DNA from 2 places in the Nocardiopsis gilva YIM 90087 genome. Region 2 is predicted to be linked to the other one. Evidence: riboswitches for the same ligand, from Rfam matches in the RefSeq annotation. Region 2 holds a riboswitch; the other holds the start of a gene.
What was found. A riboswitch is a leader RNA that binds a small molecule or an ion and turns the genes downstream of it on or off. The one in region 2 is predicted to bind S-adenosylmethionine.
Positions count from the first base shown of each region.

Region 1: another riboswitch for S-adenosylmethionine. It lies ahead of thrC (threonine synthase); the one in region 2 lies ahead of CDO52_RS11885 (aminotransferase class V-fold PLP-dependent enzyme).

Region 1 is NZ_CP022753.1:1,032,971-1,041,593, reverse strand. Features, by position in the region: gene CDO52_RS05040 (condensation domain-containing protein) at 1-1,241, opposite strand, end outside; gene groL (chaperonin GroEL) at 1,712-3,337, opposite strand; gene CDO52_RS05030 (MoaD/ThiS family protein) at 3,671-3,949, opposite strand; gene thrC (threonine synthase) at 4,078-5,346, opposite strand; SAM riboswitch class I at 5,360-5,503, opposite strand; gene CDO52_RS05020 (alpha,alpha-trehalose-phosphate synthase (UDP-forming)) at 6,035-7,477, shown strand; gene CDO52_RS05015 (GrpB family protein) at 7,603-8,214, opposite strand; gene CDO52_RS05010 (S8 family serine peptidase) at 8,289-8,623, opposite strand, start outside.
Region 2 is NZ_CP022753.1:2,597,820-2,606,442, reverse strand. Features, by position in the region: gene CDO52_RS11890 (SAM-dependent methyltransferase) at 1-796, opposite strand, end outside; gene CDO52_RS11885 (aminotransferase class V-fold PLP-dependent enzyme) at 993-2,378, opposite strand; SAM riboswitch class IV at 2,466-2,593, opposite strand; gene CDO52_RS11880 (DUF3870 domain-containing protein) at 2,895-3,275, shown strand; gene CDO52_RS11875 (CaiB/BaiF CoA transferase family protein) at 3,282-4,580, shown strand; gene CDO52_RS11870 (acyl-CoA dehydrogenase family protein) at 4,577-5,767, shown strand; gene CDO52_RS11865 (nitroreductase/quinone reductase family protein) at 5,834-6,298, shown strand; gene CDO52_RS11860 (DUF418 domain-containing protein) at 6,561-7,817, shown strand; gene CDO52_RS11855 (hypothetical protein) at 7,916-8,155, opposite strand; gene CDO52_RS11850 (RNA-guided endonuclease InsQ/TnpB family protein) at 8,208-8,623, opposite strand, start outside.

The sequences.
Region 1 (8,623 bases), 1.6 Mb from region 2:
GACACGACGAACCGCGGTTCCAGCTGGGCGCCGAGCAGCTCGACGACCCGCGCGAACGGGACCTCCGACAGCGGCTTGGCCGCCTTCACCGCGTCCTTGGCACCCAGCATGACCTTCGGGAAGGTGTCGGGGCCCGCGACGGGGAAGTGGACCGGTGCCAGCCCCACGTACCAGCCGAGCGAGCGCGCCCACTTGGGGTGGTTGCGGGTGTGGAAGATGGTCAGCGCCCGGAACTCGTCCTGGTCCAGGCTCTCCCGCCCCGCGATCCCCAGGCAGGTCAGGATGCCCGCGAGGGGAGATCCCCCGTTCCCGCGGCAGGCGGCGTCGAAGGCGGATGCCTGGTCCGCGTCGAGGATGAGCTCGTCCCCGCTGTACTGGGGGACCGGAATCTCGTCGCACAGGCCGTCGCACGGGTCGTCGCCGCTGTCGCCACTGTCACCGTGGACGACGCACCCCGGGGACTCGGTACGCGTGTCGCCGCCCAGGTAGGACGGGACCGGGAACTCGGGAAGCTTCCACCCGTTCTCGACGAGGAAGTCGCGCCAGCGGACGACGGCCGCGTGGTCGGCGCCGACCTCGGCGGCGCCCGCCCGCTCGATGTGGGAGAAGTCGATGTAGCTGCCGACGTCGGTGGGGTCGGGCTGTGATCCCACCACCGCCGCCGCGTACAGCCAGCGGATCTCCTGGGCGATGAGCAGGATGGAGTAGCCGTCGACGTTGGAGTGGTCGAAGCCGAGGCACACCGTCGTGGAGCCCGCCCGGGAGATCGTGGCGCACCCGTAGGACGGCCAGGCCAGGGGGTCGGTTTCCAGGTCGAAGAAGGCTTCGATCCGCTCGGCCAGCTCAGCGCCGCTGGAGTACTCGCCGACCGGTGCCCCCCGCAGGTCGGCTTCCCCCTTGTCGAGGGTGAAGCGGCTGATGTGGTCCCCGTCGACGCGCAGTCCGCTGCGCAGGGTCTCGTGCTGGTCGATCCAGGTGAGAAGGGCGGTACGGAACGCCTCTGGGTCGAGCCGACCGGGCAGGTCGAACACGGTCGCGAGCCACGATGGCGACGCACGTCCCTCGCGCTGCCCCGCCAGCCTGTTCCGCACGTGCTCCTCCTGGATATAGGAGGGCGGCCGTTCGTCGGTTCTCCATCGGCTCCCGTCGGGACCGCACCAGGGCCGCCACTCGGTGAGCGCACCCGGTTCGACGTCGATACCAGAAATCTCGGTGAACTTCATTTGGCCCCCGATTGCCATGCCGGAACGATAGCAAAGAAAAGCAAAAGAAAAACCAATGGAATGGCATCCACCGAAGGAACGTGTCGCAGTCCAACACCGCATGCAGGTATAGGCCAACATCAACCGAGATACCCGCACACACAGGACATCGCCCGAGGTCAGAGGGCTTATGAGACATCCACCCCAAGTAAATTCACGCCCGCGCAATACTTTGTTAACAAGACGGACGCTCATTCATCGGGATCGAATAAGACCCACATCATTGGGGGCACCTTCGGGCAGCGATATCCAGAAAAACACCTTTTCGAGTGCCGCTGCCCGCCCGATGTTAGTAGGAGATAAGTCGGATTTCATCATTTTTCTGAGGTTGCCCACGTCACACGCATCCGAACACGCGAAAGGGCGGCCCCCGCAAGGGGACCGCCCGATCGTCGCAGGCGTTGTTACGCGTACCTGGACATGTTCTGACCCATGGGTCGCCGTGGGTCTTAGAAGTCCATGCCGCCCATGCCGGCGTCCGGAGCGGCCGGAGCGGACTTCTCCGGCTTCTCGGCGATGACGGCCTCGGTGGTCAGGAACAGACCGGCGATGGAGGCCGCGTTCTGCAGCGCGGAGCGGGTGACCTTGGTCGGGTCGATGACGCCGTCCTTGAACAGGTCGGTGTAGTCGCCCGTGGCGGCGTTGAGGCCGACACCGGCGTCGAGGCCCCGCACCTTCTCCGCGACGACGCCGCCCTCAAGGCCGGCGTTGATCGCGATCTGCTTCAGCGGCTCCTCGATGGCGCGGCGGACGATGTCGGCGCCGATGGCCTCGTCGCCCGACAGGTCCAGCTTCTCGAAGGCCGGAACGCCCGCCTGCAGCAGCGCGACGCCACCACCGGGCAGGATGCCCTCCTCGACGGCGGCCTTGGCGTTGCGGACGGCGTCCTCGATGCGGTGCTTGCGCTCCTTGAGCTCCACCTCGGTGGCGGCACCGGCCTTGATGACGGCGACACCGCCGGCCAGGCGGGCCAGGCGCTCCTGGAGCTTCTCGCGGTCGTAGTCGGAGTCGGTGCGCTCGATCTCGGCACGGATCTCGTTGACGCGGCCGGAGATGGAGGTGGCGTCACCGGCACCGTCGACGATCGTGGTCTCGTCCTTGGTGACGACGACCTTGCGGGCACGGCCCAGCATGTCGAGCTCGGTGTTCTCGAGCTTGAGGCCGACCTCCTCGGTGATGACCTGGCCGCCGGTCAGCACGGCGATGTCGCCGAGCTGCGCCTTGCGGCGGTCGCCGAAGCCCGGCGCCTTGACGGCCACGGACTTGAAGGTGCCGCGGATCTTGTTGACGATGAGGGTCTGCAGCGCGCCGCCCTCGAGGTCCTCGGCGATGACCATCAGCGGACGGCCGGCCTGCAGGACCTTCTCCACAACCGGGAGGAACTCGTTGTTGTTGGAGATCTTGGAGTTGACGATGAGGATGTAGGGGTCCTCGAGGACCGTCTCCATGCGCTCAAGGTCGGTGGCGAAGTAGGGCGAGATGTAGCCCTTGTCGAAGCGCATGCCCTCGGCGAGCTCGAGCTCCAGACCGAAGGTCTGGCCCTCCTCGACCGTGATGACGCCTTCCTTGCCGACCTTGTCCATCGCCTCGGCGATGACCTCGCCGATCTGCGCGTCGCTGGCGGAGATGGAGGCGGTGGAGGCGATCTGCTCCTTGGTCTCCACGTCCTTGGACAGGTTGGCCAGCTCCTCGCTGATGCGGGAGACGGCGGTCTCGATGCCGCGCTTCAGGCCGACCGGGTTGGCACCGGCGGCGACGTTGCGCAGGCCCTCGCGTACGAGCGCCTGAGCCAGCACGGTGGCGGTGGTGGTGCCGTCACCGGCGACGTCGTCGGTCTTCTTGGCGACCTCCTTGACGAGCTCGGCGCCGATCTTCTCCCACGGGTCCTCGAGCTCGATCTCCTTGGCGATGGAGACACCGTCGTTGGTGATGGTCGGGGCGCCCCACTTCTTCTCAAGGACGACGTTGCGGCCCTTGGGGCCGAGCGTGACCTTGACGGCGTCCGCGAGCGTGTTCATGCCGCGCTCGAGGCCGCGCCGGGCTTCCTCTTCGAACGCGATCAGTTTGGCTGCCATAGAGTTCTTGTCCTCCCGTGACCGGGCTGATACGCGAGGGAACGAGAGCGACGCCCGCGACGGACGACCACGGCTTGGTCCGACAACCCGACTGCCGGAGACCGCGGCCTCATCGTCTCGATCCTGGATTAGCACTCCTCATCTCAGAGTGCTAACGAACCCTTTTTTAGCACTCTCCATGGTCGAGTGCAAACGACTCGGCGGAACCGTGGAGACCTGGTTACCCGCAGGTCAACCCGCATATCTCGGCCCCGAACGGACCCCGGAAAGCACGAAAACCGCGCCCGCCGAAGGGGCAGGAGGGCGCGGTTTCCTGGGACGACGCGAAGGGGCTCAGCAGCCCCCGGCGACCGCCGGGATGATCGAGATCTGCACCCCATTGGCGGTGGCGGTCGCCAGTCCGTCGGCGAAGCGGACGTCCTCGTCGCCCACGTACACGTTGACGAACCGGCGGATCTTGCCGGAGTCGTCGAGAATGCGCGCCTTGATGCCCGGATAGTTGGCCTCCAGGTCGGCCAGGACGTCGGAGAGGGTGGCGCCCTCCGCCGTCACCTGGGCGGCGTCCTTGGTGTAGGTACGGAGAATGGTCGGGACGCGAACACTGACGCTCATGGTTGTGAAAACTCCTGATCAGGTGTGATTCGCCGACGGGATCAGCGTGGAACTGCGTGGGACGTGGGTGGGGCCGCCGGCGGCGGCACGGTTCGGGCGCGGGCCCGGCGTACCGGGTCAGAACCGGGTCAGAGCAGCCCGGCGTCCTTGAACGCGTCCAGGGACGGCTTGATGGTCGCGGTGACGCCGGAGTCCACGGCGTTCAGTGTCTTGAGGCCGTCACCGGTGTTCAGCACAACGGTCTCGGCCCCGGGGTCGAGCACGCCCTCGGCCACCAGCTTGCGCAGCACACCGGTGGTCACGCCCCCGGCGGTCTCGGCGAAGATGCCCTCGGTGCGGGCCAGCAGCTTGATGGAGTCGACGACCTCGGCGTCGCTCACGTGCACCACGGCGCCGCCGGTGCGCTTGCAGATGTCGAGCACATAGGGGCCGTCGGCCGGGTTGCCGATCGCCAGCGACTTGGCGATGGTGTCGGGCTTGACCGGCTGGATGACGTCGTGGCCCTGCTCCCAGGCCTGGGCCACCGGGGAGCAGCCGGTGGCCTGCGCGCCGAAGACCTTGTAGGGCCGGTCCTCGACCAGGCCGAGCGCGATGAGCTCGCGGAAGCCCTTGTCGATCTTGGTGAGCTGGGAGCCCGAGGCGATCGGGATGACGATCTGCTCCGGCAGCCGCCAGCCGAGCTGCTCGGCGATCTCGTAGGCCAGCGTCTTGGAGCCCTCGGCGTAGTAGGGGCGCAGGTTGACGTTGACGAAGCCCCAGTCCTCGCCGGCGGCGTCACCGATGAGCTCCGAGCAGAAGCGGTTGACGTCGTCGTAGTTGCCGTCGATGGCCACGACCTTGCCGCCGTAGACGGCGGCCATGACCACCTTGCCCTCCTCCAGGCCCGCGGGGATGAACACGCAGGAGGAGAATCCGGCGCGGGCCGCGGCGGCGCCGACGGCCCCGGCCAGGTTGCCGGTGGAGGAGCAGGACAGGGTGTGGAAGCCGAACGCGCGCGCCGCCTCCACGGCCATGGCCACCACGCGGTCCTTGAAGGAGTGCGTGGGGTTGGCGGAGTCGTCCTTGACGTGCAGGGACTCCAGTCCCAGCTCGGCGGCCAGCCGGTCGGCGCGGACCAGCGGCGTCAGGCCGGGGTTCATGTTGGGCAGCGAGGCGACGTTGGCCGGGACCGGCAGCAGTCCGGCGTAGCGCCAGATGTTCTTGGGTCCGCGCTCGATGGACGCGCGGGTGACGGCGCCGAAGTCGTAGGCGATCTCCAGCGGACCGAAACAGAATTCACAGGCGAAGCGCGGGCCGAGGTCGTAGCGCTCTCCACACTCCCGGCAGGACAGTGCGGCGGCGGGGCCGAAGGAGCGAGCGGTGGCGGCGGCTTCGGATTCAGTGGCGGCAATCGCCATTGCGAGGCGTCTCCCCTCATCTTCCCCAGTGACCGATCTGGCCACGGGCCGGAGTTGGCACCTGCCTCGGCCGCCTCGCGGATTGCAGCGAGAAACGCATACCGAGATGGTTGCCGGGGCTTCGCAGGGCCGGTCCCTCCACCCCTCTGGATGAGCAATATGAAGTTGTCATGAAGTTGTCGACGGACCCGGTGGGGATCCGTTGGCAACTGTAACGGACGGGCGCACCGCGTTTCCATGGAGGGTGACCTGGATAACATGAATCTGCTCACATGGTGAGACGACGTGTCCACGACTATCGGACCTGGCGCCCGTGACCTGCCACGCCTCCCCACCCTCCCTCTCACGTATCCACCCCGGCACCACCGCAGGCGACCCGACCCGCACACCCGCCCGGAACCGCGCGGATGCCCCGTGGGAGCATGTGCCGGTTACCGGCATCGTTCGCCCTTTCCCCCGATTCCGGGCAAGGGCACACGCGGGTTTGCGCGCCGTCGCGACCGGCGAGACCTAGGGACACCCACGGGCGGTCGTCCTCACCTACGACCGTCCGTTGCAAGATGGTCCTGCACCCACAAGAGCTTTCCTCTTTATGTACATCCACCCGTTTCACTAAGTTTCGTCCCGTTTCGTACGATTCGATGGAGCCCTTCCGTTAACGCCGTTCGCGCGAGAGGTGGTTGATCAGGTGGACAAGGCGCAGATCCTCGTCGCTTCCAACAGGGGGCCGGTGTCCTTCTCGGTCAATGCCGATGGATCCCTCGACTACCGACGCGGAGGCGGCGGTCTGGTCTCCGGACTGAGCTCCGTCGCGGCCGACACCGACACGCTGTGGGTGTGCGCGGCCCTCTCCGACACCGACCGCAAGGCCGCGGCCGACACGCCCGACGGGCGGCTGGACCGGGCCGGCTTCGACCTCGGCGGCATGCGCGTGCGCATGCTCGACATCCCGCCGGACGTCTTCGCCAACGCCTACACCTCGGTGGCCAACTCCACCCTCTGGTTCGTCCAGCACCTGCTCTACGACACCCCGAACAAGCCCGCCTTCGACGCCGGGTTCCGCGCCCAGTGGGACGACTACCGCGCCTATAACTCCGCCTTTGCCGAGGCCCTGCTCACCGGCGCCGCCGACAACGCGCGCGTGGCCGTGCAGGACTACCACCTCGCGCTGGTGCCGCGGCTCCTTCGCGGACGCCGCCCCGACCTGCGGATCGCGCACTTCTCGCACACGCCGTGGGCGCCGCCCGAGTACTTCCGGAAGCTGCCCACCGAGATCGGCCGCGAGCTGCTGGAGGGCATGCTCGGCGCCGACCACCTCGGTTTCCTCAGCCGCCGCTGGGCCGACGCCTTCCTGCGCTGCTGCGAGGCGTTCCTGCGCGCCGACGTCGACTGGGCCAAGCGCACCGTCGAGTACGGCGGCCGCGTGATCGACATCGGCGTGCACCCCCTCGGCGCGGACGCCGAGGGCCTGCGCGAGCGCGCCGCGGCCGACGACGTGGCCGAGCGCCGCGCGGCGCTGCGCGAACGCGTCGGCGACACGAAGCTCATCGTGCGCGTGGACCGCACCGAGCTGTCCAAGAACATCGTCCGCGGCCTGGAGGCCTACCGCGAGCTGCTGACCACCCGCCCGGAGTGGCGCGGGCGGGTCAGCCACCTCGCCTTCGCCTACCCGAGCCGGGGCGACGTACCGGAGTACCGGGAGTACACCGAGTCGGTGAAGCGCGTCGCCAAGGAGATCAACGACGAGTTCGGCACCGCCGAGTGGACTCCGCTGATCCTGGAGGTCAACGACGACTACCCGCGTTCACTGGCCTCCTACCAGCTCGCCGATGTGCTGCTGGTCAACCCCATCCGCGACGGCATGAACCTCGTCGCCAAGGAGGGACCGGTGCTGTCCCACGACGGGTGCGCGCTCGTGCTGTCGACCGAGGCCGGCGCCGCCGACGAGCTGGGGAGCGACGCGGTGCTGGTGAACCCCTTCGACGTGTCCGAGACCGCCGAGGCCCTGCATACCGCGCTGTCGATGCCCGAGGAGGAGCGCCGGTCGCGCTGCGAGCGCCTGGTGGAGAGCGCGACCGCCATGCCGCCGCAGCGGTGGTTCGCCGAGCAGCTCAGGGCGCTCGACCACTGAGCTGTCCACCAACCGTCGCGCCACCCCCTCCGTTGATCTCGGAGATATTGGGGTAAAAATCGGCGCTGAGACCCCGATATCTCCGAGATCAACGGAGGGGCGCGGCATACACGCTCAGGCCGGGATCAGGCGCCGCGCTCGGCCATGGCGCGGGCGATGATCGCCTCCACGACCTCGGACTTCGCGTCGGCGTAGTCCTGGATCCGGTCCCATGTCCGCTCGCTGAGGCGTCGCTTGACCCCCTCGTACTCGGCGCGGTCGGCGGGGGTGGCGCGCAGCCGGTCGCGGAAGGCCAGGATGCGGTCGGCCTCGGGGTCGCCCACGGTGTGGACGTGCAGGTTGATGTTGACGTCGGGCCCTTTGAAGCAGCGGTGTTCGTGCCAGTCCGGTTCCCGGATGACCAGCACGTACCCGGCCGCTTCCAGAGCGGGCACGTAGGCGTCCTCGTCCGCGGAGTCGGCGACGAGGAGCAGCATGTCGACACACGGCTTGGCGACCAGCCCCGGCACCGACGTGGAACCGGTGTGCTCCAGGCGCAGCACCCGGTCGCCCAAGGCCTCGCGGATCCGCTCGGCCTCGCGTTCGAACAGGTAGGGCCACTTGGGGTCGTAGGCGTCGAGCCGGACCCGCCCGTCGACGAGGAGGTTGCGGGAGGTGTGGGCGGTCTCGACGATCGGTTCACCGCGCGCGGGCAGCGGCGGCGAGGCAGGGGAACGGGGGGCTTCTTCGAGGGACATGGACGGAAGCCTTCAGTGCCCTGCCGTGCGCCGTCAAGGCTTTTGTCCCACCGATCGGACCCGATACCCCCAGCTCAGCGCTTGCGGCGACCACGGCGGCGGCGCCCGGGAGCCGCCGCCGCTTCGGCCTCGACCTCCAGCGCCTGCTGCCGGCTCCACTGCTCGGCCGCCGCCTTGGCGTCCGGGTCGGGCCGCAGCCCGTAGGGATTGGCCATGGAGCGGCGCAGCAGCACCACCCCGACGACCAGCAGGCTCAGCAGCAGGACCGCGGTCCCGGCCCACAGCGTCCACCCCGGCACCGGAAGTCCGTCCCCGGCCTCGTCGGCGAGGTCCTCGTCGTAGAGCGGGATGTCCTCGGCCGCCCCGGCCGACGCGGACAGGGCGCCCGGCGCGTTCAGCACGCCGCCGG
Region 2 (8,623 bases):
TGCCCCGCGCCGCGACGGCCTCGTCCGGGTAGGGCCACCAGGCAAGGTCGGCGAGGCCGGGATCCAGCAGCGTGAACGGGCTGAAGACGGACTCGGCGCGTTGCCGGCGGTGCGGATCGTCGGTGGGGGCGTGGTGGTCGGTTGTCTCACCTCCCACGGTGATGTCCGTGTGCCCGGGCGGGCCGGGCGGCAGTGCGATCGCTACGCATCCCCCAGGGCACATGGCGCCGTGGAGGGCGCGGACGAGGTCGGAGGTCGGCACGTCGCCGCACTGCGGCGCGTCGGTGTCCACCAGGAAAAACGCCACGGGCTCGCCGAAGTCGACGAACCCGCGCAGTTCGAGGAGGGAGATGAGGGAGACCGGGTCCGGCCGGTGCATCGAGGCGACGGAGACGGTCTCTTCCCCGGCCGACGCGCACCCTCGCATCGGCAGCGTGGATCCGGTCTCGATGTAGACGACCCGGGCGTCCGGCGCGTGTCCGTGCACGGCGCGGCCGATGCCCTCGTCGAGGGGGACCCGGGAGCCGATGTCGACGAACTGCCGGATTCCGGCGTCGACCGCGAGGTACCCGGCGGCGCGCCGCAGGAAGGCGCGTTTGGCCCGGGTGACCTCGGGCGGCTCGGACGGCACGGGCGATGCCGCGGGCGCTCCGGGTTTCGCGGGTTCCGCCGCCTCCGCTCCTCCACGTTCCCCACGGCGCAGCCGGTGTTCGTCAATGTGGATGACGCGCGGCGGAGGCACATCGATTTCCGGTGGCCCCTCGACGATGTGCAGTGCCCGCCGCTCGTCAGTCACGATCGCGCTCTCCGAACCTTCGGCCGGTGCCTGGGCGCGCGGAACGGAGATCGCGGATCGTGTCCTTGGGTCCCCCGGGCTCCGTCGCCCTTTCGTTAGCGCCCGATGTTACCTCGTGTGAGCTATCTCATTCACCCGTCGAAAGTCCACCATGGGCGTCCTCGTTCTGCCCTGGACCAAGGACACTCGGCGGGTTTCACCGCAGCGGGCGCGGGTCGGGCAGCGGGGCGATACGGCCGTTGTCGTCGCGGTACTCCCAGCGCGGACCGTGGGCGGCGAGGCGCGCGACGGCTCCGATCAGCCGGTCGACGTGCTCCTCGGTGGTGCCCAGGCCGATGCTCGCGCGCACCGCCTGCTCGTGCTCCTCCGGCAGCAGGTGCCGGGTGAGCAGGTGGGCGCAGAACAGCCCGTCCCGCACACCGATGCCGTACTCGGCCGACAGGGCCGCCGCCACCAGGTCGCTGGCCAGCCCGTCGATCACGAAGGACACGATGCCGACGCGCGGGTGGTCGGTGTCCCACAGGGCCAGGTCCCGCACACCGGGGATCGCCGCCAGGCCGGTCCGCAGCCGATCGAGCAGCGCCTGCTCACGCGCGTGCAGCTCGTCCTGCCCGGCCTCCGTCAGGGTGTCGCAGGCCGCGGCGAGCGTCACCGCGCCCAGCACGTTGGGGCTGCCCGCCTCGTGGCGCGCGGGGAGGTCGTTCCACCGCACATCGTCCTCGGTGACATTGCCGGTGGCGCCGCCGCCCGCCAGGTAGGGGGTGGCGGCCTGCAGCCAGTCGGTGCGCCCCGCCAGAACACCCGCGCCGAACGGGGCGTAGAGCTTGTGCCCGGAGAAGGCGACGTAGTCGGCGCCCGTCGCCGAGAGGCCGAACGACTGGTGCGGGATGAGCTGGGCGGCGTCGACCACGATGCGCGCCCCGGCACTGTGCGCGACGGCGGTCAGCCGCTCGATCGGCCAGATCTCGCCGGTGACGTTGGAGGCACCGGTCACGCAGAGCAGACGCGGCCCCTCGGGCGCGGAGCGCAGTGCCTCGCGTGCCGCCTCGACCGCCGCGTCGGGGCTCTGCGGCAGTGGGAGGCGGATGACCTTGCCCGCCCTGCTCCCCCGGTGCTGCCAGGGCAGCAGGCTCGCGTGGTGCTCGGCGGCGAAGACGACGACGGTGCAGTCCTTCGGGACCGAGCGCGCCAGCAGGTTCAGCGCGTCGGTGGTGCCGCGGACGAACACCACGGCGTCGTTGTGGCGCGCGCCGACGAACCGGGCCACCGAGCGGCGCGCCTGCTCGTAGGCGTTGGTGCTGACCTGGGAGTGGAATCCCGCGCCCCGGTGCACGCTGGCGTAGTAGGGCAGGGACGCGTCCAGCACCTCGCGCACCGCCGCCAGGCACGGGGCACTGGCGGCGTAGTCGAAGTTCGCGTAGGTGACGCGTTCGCCGGTGACGAGCGGGATGCGGACGTCGGCGCCCACGATCGAGGTGTCGACCGCGGTGGCGCGGGAGGCGGCGGGCGTGGTGCGCGCACCAGAGGCCGGGGCGGGGGCGGCCGTGGGGCGGGTGGACGGGGTTGCGGCGACAGCGGTCATCGTGGCTCCTCCAAGGGCCGTCAGGGACCCCCGGGAGCACCACACAGCGCGTCGTCCTACAGCGCTGCCGTGGTACGAACCTGGTGGGGTCCGCGCTTGCCTGACACGGTTACGGGATGCGGTCGTGTCTCGACCTGGTCTTCACCCGGGGCACCCCACCGCGGAAGGAGGGTTGCCGGCCAGCAAGCCGGGGCTTGACGCTGGCGCTCATGACCTGGGTGGCACTATAGCGCACGGCCGGATGCCCCCGAACCGCCCCCACCCCCATGTCCGTCTCCGTCCCGGCGACGGCCGTCTCACCTGCGGGCCCGTTTGCCGTCGACCGATGCCGCGCCGTTCTCCCGCCACTCTCCCGCCCCCGGACGGTGGCGAGCGTTGACAACGCGGCACACTCATCGGAGATACTGAGGGCGACTGCCCTCCCGCTGTGGACGTCGGGTCTGCCCCGGCCGTCCTGTCAGGCGAGAGACTCCAGCACCGCCGGAGTTTCGCCTGCCCACCGGAGGGAGTTCCACCGTGCACGAACGCGATCGGCTGCAGCGCCTCCTCGACGATCCGCAGATCGTCCTCGTATCGGGCTACGCCCGCCTTCCCGACACTGTGGCGAGCCACTCCCAGTACGAGCGGCTCGGTGTCGTCCTCGCCGTGCACCTCGCCGATGGCCGGATCGTCGCCGCCGACACCACGCTCCTCACCGACCTCGCCAAGGAGTTCTTCCGCGCCCTGGTCGAGGGCCTGTCGGTCACCGACGACATCGCCGAGATCGCCGAACGCGTCCAGAGCCGCTACGCCGGACAGTCCGGGGCCGCGCTGACCACGGCGCTGCGCCGCTGCCTGGAGACCTACCACCAGCTCCGCGAGTCCCGAGCTTCAGCGCCGCAGCAGGAAGGGATGTAGCCAGCAGTGGACACACCCAACCCACAGTCCGCCCCGTCGGCCCAACCACTGGCCGGGGTCAGGATCGCCGATCTCTCCCGGGTCCTGGCCGGGCCGTACGCGACGATGCTCCTGGCCGACATGGGAGCCGAGGTCATCAAGGTCGAACACCCCGGCCGCGGCGACGATACCCGCTCCTGGGGGCCGCCCTGGGCGGGCGGCGAGGCCGCCTACTACCTCTCGGTCAACCGGGGCAAGCGCAGCCTCGCCGTCGATCTGAAGGACGAGGAGGGGCTGGCCGCCGTCCAGGACCTCTGCGCCCGCGCCGACGTGGTGATCCAGAACTTCCGCCCCGGAGTGATCGAGCGCCTCGGGCTGGACTACGCCACCATCGCGGCCCGCAACCCGGGCGTCGTCTACTGCTCGATCACCGGCTTCGGCCCCGAGCACGAGCCGGAGGGGCGTCCCGGCTTCGATCTCATCGTGCAGGCGGAGAGCGGCCTGATGGCGGCCACCGGCGAGCCCGATGGGCCGCCCAGCAAGGTGGGTGTGGCCATGACCGACGTGCTCACCGGCCTGAACGCGGCGGTGGCGATCCTCGGCGCGCTGCTGCGCGCACGCACGACCGGCGCCGGCGAGCACATCAGCGTCTCGCTCATCAACGCGGCACTGTCCAGCCTGGTCAACCTCACCCAGCAGGCCCTGGTGACCGGGGCGGACCCGCCGCGCTACGGCAACGCCCACTCCACGATCGTGCCCTACCAGGCGTTTCCCACCGCCGACGCCGACATCGTGATCGCCGCCGGGAACGACGCGCTGTACCGCAAGCTGTGCGCCGTGCTGAACCGCCCCGACCTGGCCGACGACCCCCGCTACGCGACCAACCCCGACCGGGTCGCGCACCGCGCGGAGCTGGTCGGCGAGATCAGCGCGACCCTGCGCGTTCGCCCCTCGGAGGAGTGGGTGAAGCTGCTGCTGGCCGCCGGGGTTCCGGTCGGCAAGGTGCGCGGGGTGCTGGACGCGATCCGCAGCGCCGAGGCGGCCGGGGACGACGCCGTGCTGGGCGTCGAGCACCCGGTGGCCGGGCCGATGGAGCAGATCCGCGCCGGTTTCCGGCTGGAGTCGGCGCCCGGGACCGCCGCGACCGACGGGCCCGCCCTCCCGCCCCCGCTGCTCGGCCAGCACTCCGCTGAGGTCCTGCGCGAGCTGGGGCTGCCCGAGGAGCGCGTCGAGGCCATGATCGAACGCGGCGCCGCGTACCAGCACACCAGCACTGCCACCGACACCGACACCGACACCGACACCGGAAAGGACGTCCCCAGATGAGCGAGCAGCGCAAGGCCGCACCGCCCGACCCGCACGACTTCTTGGCGGTGGACGACTCGCTGTCCGACGAGGAGCGCGACATCCGCGACACCGTCCGCGACTTCGCGGCCCGGGAACTGCGCCCGCACGTGGCCGACTGGTTCGAGGCCGGGACCATCCCCGACCCCCGTTCGTTGGCCAAGGCGTTCGGTGACCTCGGGGTGTTCGGGATGCACCTGGAGGGCTACGGGTGCGCGGGCGCGAGCGCCGTCGAGTACGGGCTGGCCTGCCGGGAACTGGAGGCGGTCGACTCGGGGCTGCGCAGCTTCGTGTCGGTGCAGGGGTCGCTGGCGATGACCGCGATCCACAAGTTCGGTTCGGAGGAGCAGAAGAACCACTGGCTGCCGCGCATGGCGGCGGGCGAGGCGATCGGCTGCTTCGGGCTGACCGAGCCCGACTCCGGCAGCGACCCGGGCTCGATGCGCACGCGCGCCCGCCGCGACGGGTCGGACTGGGTGCTGGACGGCACCAAGATGTGGATCACCAACGGCTCGATCGCCGACGTCGCGATCGTGTGGGCCGCGACCGACGAGGGCATTCGCGGTTTCGCCGTGCCCACCGACACGCCCGGCTTCAGCGCCAATCTCGTCCACAAGAAGCTGTCGCTGCGCGCCTCGATCACCTCGGAGCTGGTACTGGACGGTGTGCGGCTGCCGGGCGACGCGCTGCTGCCCGGATCGACGGGGCTCGGGGCTCCCCTCTCCTGCCTGAACGAGGCGCGCTACGGCATCGTGTGGGGGGCCGCCGGTGCGGCGCGCGCCTGCTACGAGGCCGCGCTGGAGTACGCGACGACCCGCGAACAGTTCGGTCGGCCCATCGGCGGTTTCCAGCTCACCCAGCGCAAGCTCGCCGACATGCTCGTCGACGTCAACCAGGCCGGGCTCACCGCGATGCAGATCGGGCGGCTCAAGGACCAGGGCCGGTGCCACCGCAACCACGTGAGCTTCGGGAAGTTCGCCTGCGTGGCGGCCGCCCAGCGCGTGGCCAGCACGGCGCGCTCGATCCACGGGGCCAACGGCATCACCCTGGAGTACCCGGTGCTGCGGCACATGCTCAACCTGGAAACGGTCGCCACCTACGAGGGGACCGAGGAGATCCACGCTCTCAGCCTGGGACAAGCGGTGACCGGCATCTCGGCGTTTCGCTGACGGGCGGCGGTCGCTGCGCTCGGCGTACCCAGCACAATAGTGGGGAGCCGAATTAGGGAGATGTCGATGGGGAACGACACGAGTCACTTCCGAATGACGAAGCTGCGGCGCACCGCCAACGCCGTCATCGGAGGCTTCATCAAGTACGGGGTCAGCCCGTCGGACATGCAGCTGCTCACGACGCGCGGCCGCACGTCCGGTTTCCTGCGGACGACGCCGGTGAGTCTGGTGGAGAACGAGCTGGGCCGGTTCCTCGTCGCTCCGTACGGAGAGGTGGACTGGGTGCGCAACATCCGCAAGGACGGATACGCCACCCTGCGCCACGGCGGCTGGATCGAACTGATCAGCGTCGTCGACGTCGACCCGGAGCGTGCGGCTCCGGTGCTCCGGGAGTACCTGCAGCACCCCCGCGTGGCCATTGTCGGCCCGTACTTCAAGGCGGCACCCGACTCCCCCCTCGAATGGTTCGCCGACGAGGCACAAGCGCACCCGGTCTTCGAGATCGTACGCAGCACCACCGTCCGGATCTGAGCCGCCCGAAAAGGGCTCGTGCCGAACAGGTCGGGCGCTCCCGTGGTCACGGGGGCGCCCTTTTCTGTGCGCTCAGCGCCCGGGGAGCGGCCCCGGAGCGGTGTCCGGGATCCCGACGTGCATGCGAGTACATCGAAAGCAGCACATGATCTCGGCTCCGCGCAGGACGCCCCGAACCCGGGTTGCCCACCACCCTGAGACCGGTATCAGCGCCAATGGGCGCAGCAGACGGTTCGATCGACGAGGGGGATGGGCGCACATCATGGAATCGACCCGGACACAGACCGCGGAAGCATCTCCCGCACCGCCGGGCACACGCTTGCCGCTCCTGGATGTCCTGCGCGGCGCGGCGATCATCGGCACGCTCGGAACCAACGTGTGGATCTTCGCGTCGCTGGGCTCCGAGGCCGCCCTTCTCAGCGGGGGCGGTGAGTTCGGGACGCTCGGTGACGCGCTCAGCGACCCGTCGCCGGGCACGGTGGTCTCCGGAGTGTTCCGCTGGCTCGCCAACGGCAAGTTCCTGACCATGCTGACGGTCCTGTTCGGCGTCGGGCTGGCCATCCAGTTCCGCTCGGCCGCCAAACGAGGATCCCGCTGGCCGGGCACCTACAAGTGGCGGGCGCTGTTCCTCTTCGCCGAAGGGCTGGTCCACTTCACGCTGGTCTTCGCCTACGACGTGCTCATGGGCTACGCGGTCACGTCCCTGGTGGTGGCCTGGCTCCTGTCCCGCTCCGAACGCGCCCGGAGTATCGCCCTGTGGACGGGCGCCGTTGTGCACGTGCTGGCCATGTCGCTGGCGACCGCAGCGCTGGTCTACGCGACCAGCGCGTTCGACGGCCCCGACACCGGATCGGCCGAGGCCCCGTCCGTCGATCCGGACGCGGTCCGCCTCTTCGCCGAGGGCAGCTACCTGGAGCAGGTGTCGTGGCGGCTGGACAACTTCTTCGGGGTCCTGCGCCTGGAGCCGGTCATCACCTTCACGATGATGGTGTTCCTCTTCCTGCTCGGCGTGCGGCTCTTCCGCGCCGGGGCGTTCGGCGACGACGCGACCGGGAGGCGCCTCCGCGTCCGGCTCATGGCCTGGGGCCTGGGCATCGGGGTGCCGTTCAACGTCGTCACCGCCCTGAGCGGCCCCGAGTTCTTCCTGATCGACCGCTACCTGGCGGCCCCCGTCGTGGGCGTCGGCCTCCTCGGCCTCATCGGCTGGCTCCTCGACCACGTGCGCGGAACCGGCCCCGTGGTCACCGGGCTGTCGTCACTCGGACGGACCTCGCTCAGTGGCTACGTCCTGCAGAACCTGCTCGCGATGCTGGCCTGCTACGGCATCGGCCTGGGCCTGGCCGCCAAACTCTCCGGATCCGGCCCCTGGTGGGTCATCGGCCTGTGGGCGGCGATCTCCCTCATCCTGATGACCGGCTCCACCCTCTGGCTCCGCCGCTTCGACCACGGCCCCTTCGAAGCCCTCCAGAAGTGGACCCTGTCCAAGATCCCCGACCGGCACCCGACGATCTCCGCCTGATCCTGTCCGCGCCCGGAAAAGCCCAGGGCCTGACTCCCTAAGGGAGCCAGGCCCACGCGTGTCAGGGCACCATCATGGCCGACCGAATGCGCGACGACTCAGTCGAAGAGCTCCTCGACCTTGCGGACCGTGGCCGCTCGCCGAACCCACTGGCTGAGCACATCAAGATCGGCGCACTCCCGAATACGCTTCTGCTGTTCAGCGTTGACCTTGAGTCCACGGGCCTCGAGAAAGACGATGATCGCCTCGGCCTCGCCCTCGGCCTTGCCTTCGATCTTGCCCTCGGCGATGTGCTTGCGGGCGAAGTCCGTCTGCCACTCGTAGGTTCCGGTCGCCATCAGGGCCTCCCAGGTCTTCTATGCCGCTGAGCTGAGCTTGGACACGATGTAGTCATTTTGACGTCCTCCCGGCTTTCAAGGGACCGGGATTCCATCCCGACCCAGGCGCGAGTCGGGATGGCGGTTCCTGCTTCACAGACCGCCCGACGGCGAGGTCTCCACAGGCTGACACGGCAAGCCCTGCCGCGTTGACGTTCTTCGCCGCGTTCACATCAGCGTTCTCCGTGTGCCCGCACGACTTGCACCGGAACACCGCTTGGCTCTCACGGTTTCCCGGTTCGACGTGCCCGCATCCATGGCAGGTCTGCGACGTGTAGGCGGGATCGACTTCGACGATCGTTGTTCCGGTCCGGCGTGCGGCGTTGGCCAACGCCACCTCAAAGGCGTGCCACCCCTTTGCGAGGATGGTCCGATTCAAACCGGCCTTAGCACGCACGCCGCGCCCGGGAGCGCTGACGGTTCCCTTCA